2 regions of the Aminobacter aminovorans genome follow, and region 1 is predicted to be linked to the other one. Evidence: riboswitches for the same ligand, from Rfam matches in the RefSeq annotation. Region 1 holds a riboswitch; the other holds the start of a gene.
The links. A riboswitch is a leader RNA that binds a small molecule or an ion and turns the genes downstream of it on or off. The one in region 1 is predicted to bind cobalamin.
Positions count from the first base shown of each region.

Region 1 (3,884 bases):
TAGCCCAGGCTGCTTCGGCGGCCGCGATGTCGCGCTTGATGTCCTGCGTCTCCCAGGTAAAGCCCTCGCCCATCGTGTGCCAGACGGCGCGGTCGCCGAAGGCGGCGAATGCGTCCTGCTCGCCCGAATGCCAGGCGCCCTTGATGAACTGCACGACGCCAACCCGCTGGCCATAACCCAGCATGCGCAGCGCCAGACCGAATGCCGCGGTCGACTTGCCCTTGCCGGGACCTGTGTTGACGATCAGCAGCCCCTTCTCGACGATGGTCTTGCCGGCGACCTCGGCATCCTGAACCGCCTTGCGCTTGGCCATCTTGGCGCGGTGGCGTTCGGCTTCCTGATCGTCGATCGTCTTCATCATTTCACCTTCATCGGCAGGCCGGCGACAAGAAACAGGACCTCTTCGGCCACGGCCGCCACCTTTTGATTGAGCCTGCCGGCATCATCACGAAAACGGCGGGCCAGTGCATTGTCGGGCACGATGCCGAGCCCAACCTCGTTGGAGACCACGAACCACGGCCCGCGCGGACGCGACAGCACCTCGACGAGCGCCGCACGTTCGGCCTCGACGTCATGATCGGCCAGAAGGTGATTGGTAAGCCAGAGCGTCAGGCAGTCGACCAGAACAGGGGCGCCATCGGGCAGGCTGGCGAGCGCGCCGACCAGATCCAGCGGCGCGTCGAGCGTTCGCCAGCCCTCGCCGCGGCGGCCGCGATGGATCGAAATGCGCTCGCGCATCTCGTCGTCGTAGGCCTGCGCCGTGGCGATATACGTCCACGGCGCAGGAAACTGCATGATCAGCCGCTCGGCATGCGCGCTCTTGCCGGAGCGCGCGCCACCGAGCAGGAAAGTCAGCTTCTCAGGCAAGGCGGCCTTGCAGCGCTGGCGTCGCACCCATGAAGCGATTGCGCACCATACCGACTGCCGCGCCAAGCACGGTCCAGAACACCAGGTTGGTGATGGTGACGGCGACGACGAAGCTGTGGTGCAGGTCGGCGGGGATCGGCGAGTCGTGGCTTTCCGGCTGCGGCGCACCAACGATGTGCGGCGCAACGATCAGCGCCACGCCAAGGATGGCGAGCGGCAGCGACTGCCGGAAGGCAATCAGCGCAAGACCCACAGCCGTTGCAACCACCGTCGAGCTCCACCAGATTTGGCGCGACACCAGATCGGCCGCCGGCATGGCCGGCAGTTCCGGTGGCAGGCCAAGGCCCGGCGCAAGCGTGAATACCGCAAAGCCGGCGAACCCCCAGAATACGCCCTGGCGCCAGTTGGCGATGCCACCGGCGAATTCGGAAACGGCGACAAGGATCAAGGCGAAAGCGATGCCACTGACGATGTTAGCCAGCGCCGAATAGGCAAAACGCTCGGCGCCGTCGGCGGGAGCCCAGGCCTCTGCCTCTTCTTCAGCGGGAGCCGCCGCGGGTGCCGCGGCTTCGGTGCCGGCTGCCGGCGTTGTGGCCTCGGTGCCAGCCGCTGGCGCAGCAGCGGCATGCTCATGGCCGCCGCCGGCATTCTCATATGTCTCCGCCTTGAAGATTAGTGGATCGGTTGCATAGGTTTGAAGGGCAGCGAGGACCACGCCGGCCAACAGGCCGCTGATCGCCGCGATGAACACGACGTTTCTGAAGATCGACATTGTTGGATCGCCTTGGTCAGTGGCAGGGGAAAGCCATCGAGTGGCGATAGTCGTGGGCAGCATTGTGCACCACGTCCATATGCGAGAACCCGAGGAAGCCAACAACGAAAAGGCCGAGCAGCGCGGCAAGCGCCAGTTGCATGCTACGCGACTGCGAAGTGACGTCGGTGCCGAGAGCAGAAACAGTGTTCATCGTAAGTCCTTTCGCCCTCCACCCGAGGGCACAGAGATAAGTGCCTGTCGCCGGCAGGTCTCCTGGCTTGCGGATCGGCACCCTTCCCCGCCTTCCCGAAGCGAGCTTCAGTGGCATTTGGGGAGAGCTAACCGCATACAGTTGCGGGGGCAGCCACGGCTTCGGACCTTCAAATGGCCCTTACCGCATTCCCTCTTGATTCCGTAACGGAACCGACGACGCCGCAACTATAGAAACAAATGGCTTGGGCGGCAAACCAAATTCCGACGCCGCCGCGCTCGAAAGCGGCGTTCCGGCGATCATCCGCGGGCCACGATTCGCTCGGCCACAAGGTGCTGGAGCCGCCACAGATGGCGGTCGTGGATCGCCCGCTGCTCGAGGTTGCTGACCACATTATAGAGGTAGTCCGCAGCCGAACCCCAATGGCCGCATGTCGTCGCCAGTCGCTCCGCCACCGCGTCCTCACCCAGCGCGCCGGCATAGGCGTGGCCTTTGCGGTTGATGACGAAGGCGAGCGCGGTCAACGGACCTTCATCGGTGGCGAGATTCAGCCAGCGCGGCTTGTAGGTGGAGGGTTTCAGCGTCATCTCGCGGCGAAACAGCTTGTCGAGCTGCTCGCGGCGGTCGCCGTCCGTCAGTCTGAGCGCCACGCCCTTGCACTGGCCGCCGCGATCCATGCCCATCATCAGTCCGGGCTCAGCCTTTGTGGCGCGCCAGCGGGTCATGTTGATGCAGAAAGAACGGTGCCAGCCGCGCGCCAGCGCCACCCTTTCGTCGGTATGCTCCACCTCGGGTTTCCAGATCAGCGATCCATAGGCAAACAGCCACAACGGTCCATTGCCGGGGCGCGCGGCAAGCGTTTCGTCGATCATCGCCTCATAGTCGGCGTCGTCGAGATGCATGGCATCGGGGTCAGGGCCCGTATCGGCAACCTCGCGATGGCAACGCGCCACCAGTTCTTCGGTCAGCGACATCTTTCGTCCGCTCATGCCCGCCCCATCAATTGCTTAACCCTGTGCACGACAGACAGTTCTGCTCTCTTCCGCCCCGCTTCAACCATGATAGTGCTGCATGGGCGCTGCAACACCCGAAAACGCAGAAGCGAACAACATGACGATGCAACCGAACCCCGACCAGATCAAAGCAACTTCTCGGCGCGTATCGGTCATCGACATCGCACGCGGTGCAGCCCTGATCGCCATGGCGATCTACCACTTCGCCTGGGACCTCGAATTCTTCGGTTACGCCGATCCGGGCATGACCGCTTATGGCAACTGGAAGCTGTTCGCGCGCTGCATCGCCTCGAGCTTCCTGTTCCTCGTCGGTGTCAGCCTGGTGCTGGCACATGCCAAGGGCATCCGCTGGCCCGGCTATTTCAGGCGGCTCGCCATGGTGGCAGCGGCGGCACTGGCGATCACCGTCGCCACCTGGTTCGCCACGCCCGACACCTTCATCTTCTTCGGCATCCTGCATCATATCGCGCTCGCCAGCGTGCTTGGCCTCGCCTTCCTGCGCGTCCCGCCGGTACTGACGCTGATCGTCGCCGCTTTGGTGGTCGTCGCACCCCACTATCTGCGCTCGGAGGCGTTCAATCACCCGGCTCTGGTCTGGATCGGCCTTTCAATGGCCAACCCCCGCTCCAACGATTTCGTCCCGCTGTTTCCCTTCTTCGGCGCGGTGCTGGCCGGCATCGGTGTCGCCGGACTTGCGCTCAGGGCAGGCCTGATCGAAAAGATGGCGCGGCTTCAGCCCGGCGCCTGGTCGCGGCCCCTCTCCTTCTTCGGTCGCCACAGCCTTGCCTTCTACCTCATCCACCAGCCGGTGATGATCTCGCTGGTCTGGCTCTTCGCCCAGGTCTTCCCGGCCCCTGTCGAAACCCGCGAGGTCACTTTCCTGAAATCCTGCCAGCTTTCCTGCGAGCAGAGCCGCGACACCGATTTCTGCTCGCGCTACTGTGTCTGCATGCTCGACGAGTTGCAGAAGGATGATTCGTTCGATCGGCTCTATGCCTCCGACCAGAGCCCGGAGTTGAAAGCCCATGTCGGGCAGACC
Region 1 covers NZ_UFSM01000001.1:2,703,030-2,706,913, reverse strand. Annotated here, with positions in the region: gene cobO (cob(I)yrinic acid a,c-diamide adenosyltransferase) at 1-358, opposite strand, end outside; gene cobU (bifunctional adenosylcobinamide kinase/adenosylcobinamide-phosphate guanylyltransferase) at 358-867, opposite strand; gene DY201_RS13315 (CbtA family protein) at 860-1,639, opposite strand; gene DY201_RS13310 (CbtB domain-containing protein) at 1,656-1,832, opposite strand; cobalamin riboswitch at 1,868-2,064, opposite strand; gene DY201_RS13305 (gamma-glutamylcyclotransferase) at 2,132-2,821, opposite strand; gene DY201_RS13300 (acetyltransferase domain-containing protein) at 2,943-3,884, shown strand, end outside.

Region 2 (3,884 bases), 850 kb from region 1:
CGCGGACCGGTCAGCGAAGACGACATCAACAACACCCTGCTGCTTCACAAAAGACGCTCCGCTGCCGAACCGGTACAGGACCAGGCACCGGCCTACCAGCCGGTCAGCCCCGGCGCGATCCCCACCCAGGCAGACGCGGCCCCCACCGATCTGTTCAGCGAGCCACCCAACGCCGAAAACGCGACAGGCTCCTCCTCGTTATCCGCTCGTCCGCCCACCACGGCACGCCAGCGTGCCCGCGAAGCGCGCGAGCGGCAGGCCGGCACCACCACGCCGTCGACTGCCGAGAGGCCGGCCGCGCCGGCGACCGACGAAGAGCTGACCACGGGCACCGTGCGCCAGGGAACCGTCGATTCCGAAACCGAGATAGAGAACGGCCCTGAAGCCGAGCGCCAGCGCGCCATCGAAGGCCGCAGGCCGCAGCCGGACGCAAACCCGTTCGAGCCGACCGGCATCCGTTTCGGCACCTTCGTGCTCAAGCCGAGCCTCGAACAGGGCGTCACCGCGACCTCGAACGCCGATTCCAGCTTCGGCGGAAAGTCGGCTGTTCTCTCCGAGACGACGCTCAGGCTGAATGCCGCGTCCGACTGGGAGAGCCATTCCGCCACCATCGACACCTATGGCAACTACCGCAAATCCATCTCCGGCCAGGAGGTCAAGGATCTCAGCGGCGGCATCGATGGGCGCCTGCAGCTTGACCTCGCCAATGACATGCGCGCCTTGGCGCGGCTCGGTTACAGCATGCGCCCGGAATCGACATCGTCGCCGGTGGTCATCTCCGGCACCGCCGAACGGCCGACCCTGCATACACTCAACGGGGCGCTGGGTATCGAAAAGGACGTCGGCAAGCTCCGCTTCGGCGTCACCGGCGAAGTTGTCGACGAAAGCTACAGCGACGCCGAGCTCACTGACGGCACCACGCTGTCGCAAAAGGACCGTGACTCCAGCCTCTACACCGGTAAGGTCCGGCTCGGTTACGAGGTCTCGCCTGCCTTCACGCCATTCGGCGAGATCGAATTCGGGCGCCGGGTCTATGACCTGCGCTTCGACACCGCCGGCTTCGAGCGCTCGTCCAAGCGCACTGGTGCCCGCGCCGGCGTCGAAATCGACATGGGCGAGAAGTTCGGCGGCGAAATATCTGCCGGCTGGATCTCGGAGGACTTCGACGACGACCGGCTGAAGACGGTTTCCGCCGCAACCATTGCCGCCGACCTCAAATGGTCGCCGATGCGCGGCACCATCGTTGGCCTGACCGGCGAAACCCTGGTCGAAGGATCGACCACCGCTGGCGATAGCGGCTCGGTGCTCTACAACGGCCGCCTCAGCGTCGAGCGGCAGATCCGCTCCAACCTGACCGGCTTCCTCGCCGGCGGCGTCGGCTACCGCGACTATGCCAGCTCAAACGACCACGAACTCAGGCTGAGCGCCGAGGCGGGCCTGACCTGGTGGCTCAACCGCTATGCCGGCCTTACCGGCAAACTGCGCCACGAGACCTTCGACAGCACCTTGCCGTCCCGCGACGCCAAGACCAACAGCGTCTTCGTCGGGCTGAAAATCCAACGCTAACCCGATGCAGGCAGGCCGCTGATGCGGGTTGCGGCGGCCTTCAGAGCCTCCTCTCCTTGCCCCGAATACACCTCGCTCATGATCAGATCGGCAAGCGGCAGACGGCGGCCCCAGCCATGCCGCTCGAGGTCGGGCTTGTCGGCAAATTCACTGACATGGCCGACGCAGAGATAGGCCACCGGCACGACGTGATCGGGAATGCCGAGCAACCGCTTCAGCGCCTGGCGCTCGAGGATACTGACCCAGCCGACGCCGACGCCTTCGGAGCGTGCGGCGAGCCAGAAATTCTGCACCGCGCAGACGGTACTGAAGAGATCCATCTCAGGATTGTGCCATCGCCCGAGCGGGGAGCTTTCCGAACGGCTGCGGTCGCAGGTGACGACCAGATTGAGCGGACTTTCGCAGATGCCTTCGAGCTTGAGCTTGCGATAGAGCTCGCGCCGCTCCTCGGCGACCTCAGGCAGTTCCTGCTCACGTGCGGCGACGAACAGATCGCGGACGCGCTCACGCCGTTCGCAATCGCGGATGACGATGAAATCCCATGGCTGCATGAAGCCGACCGATGGCGCATGATGGGCCGCAAGCAGGAGACGCGCCAACACATCGTCGTCGATCGGATCGGGCAGAAAATGGCTGCGCACGTCGCGGCGCGTGAAGATAGCGCGGTAGACGGCATCCTGGGCAGCAAGGTCGAAACGGCCTGAAATGGCATTCAACTGGTCAGCAAGCATCGCATGTCCCCTGGCGAGCATATCGGCTTCCTCCGCCTGACCATGCGGAGGTCGATGTCTGCCGGGCCGGTCTTCTGGCTCGAGTTCAACCCGTCATCGGCGCCTTCCCGTTCGACAAGAACAGTGGCTTTTTGCCGCTACGGTCCCTCTTACAGCGTTGGGCACGCCACGGTCTTGCACCGTGTTCCCGATTCTCCCGCATCGCTGCGGGCACCCGGCAGGATGTTTCTAGCGACAGTGGCCACCGAAAGCCATCGCACTGTGCGTCCAATCCTGACACAGGCGCGACATGCAGCTACTTGCCCTGCTTCATCTCGCCGAGAAGGCCTTCGATGACGCCGGCCATGCTCTTGCTGAGATCGGAGCGCGACAGGGCAAAGGCGACATTGGCCTCGACGAAACCTTCCGGCGAGCCGCAGTCGAAGGTACGACCGCGATAGTGGTAGCCGTAGAAGGATTGCATCTTCTCGAGCTTGAGCATGGCGTCGGTGAGCTGGATTTCGTCGCCGGCACCACGCTCCTGGTTTGCCAGGATGTTGAAGATCTCCGGCTGCAGTATGTAGCGGCCATTGATGAACAGGTTCGACGGTGCGGTGCCCTGCTTGGGCTTCTCCACCATGCCTTCGATCTCGAAGCCGGTGTGGACGGACTTGCCCTTGCCGACGATGCCGTATTTGTGCGCTTCGGCCGGGTCGCATTCCTGGACGGCGATGATGTTGTTGCCGGTCTCGGCATAAAGCTCGACCATCTCGCGCATGCAGCTCTTTTCCGACTGCATGATCATGTCGGGCAGCAGCAGCGCGAAGGGTTCGTCGCCGACAAGTTCGCGTGCGCACCAGACAGCGTGGCCGAGACCGAGCGGCACCTGCTGGCGCGTGAACGAGGTCTGTCCCGGTCCCGGCTGCAGCCGCTGCAGGCGTTCGAGCTGCTCGGTCTTGCCGCGCTGGGCGAGCGTGTCATAGAGCTCGAACTGGACGTCGAAATGGTCTTCGATGACCGCCTTGTTACGCCCCGTGACAAAGATGAAATGTTCGATGCCCGCTTCGCGCGCCTCGTCGACCACGTACTGGATGACAGGGCGATCGACGACAGTCAGCATTTCCTTGGGGATAGACTTGGTGGCAGGCAAAAAACGCGTGCCGAGGCCGGCGACCGGAAAAACTGCCTTGCGAACTCTTTTCATTGCGTGGGCGTCCGATAGAGGGATGTATCGGACGCCAGCTTTGCCACGCCCGAATTGAAGAATACTGAATGCGTTCACATATTCGGTGACAGCGGGCAAGACCATTGATCACGCGATCTTGATTGTCCGAACAGCTAGGTGGACAATCCCTCAAACCGCTTTTCGTTCCCCAAGGGGTCTATGGTAAACTGATTGATAACCGGCATCGGCGATGAATCGTGTTTCTGATCTCTCCAAGGAGGAAAGAATGCCCCTTCGCAAGACCGCCAAACGCCTGGCAAGCGCCGCTGCAATCGCTGGCCTTTCGCTGGCATTGATGCTGCCGGCCGGCCCGGCGGCCGCCGAAGCCGGTTTCCAGCGCTGGGTGGCGAGCTTCCGCTCCGTCGCCGCAGACAACGGAATTT
Region 2 covers NZ_UFSM01000001.1:1,848,957-1,852,840, reverse strand. Annotated here, with positions in the region: gene DY201_RS09055 (outer membrane beta-barrel protein) at 1-1,566, shown strand, start outside; gene bluB (5,6-dimethylbenzimidazole synthase) at 1,563-2,297, opposite strand; cobalamin riboswitch at 2,345-2,530, opposite strand; gene galU (UTP--glucose-1-phosphate uridylyltransferase GalU) at 2,593-3,480, opposite strand; gene DY201_RS09040 (lytic murein transglycosylase) at 3,728-3,884, shown strand, end outside.
Region 2: linked by a shared signal. The riboswitch ahead of bluB (5,6-dimethylbenzimidazole synthase) and the one ahead of DY201_RS13310 (CbtB domain-containing protein) in region 1 are both predicted to bind cobalamin.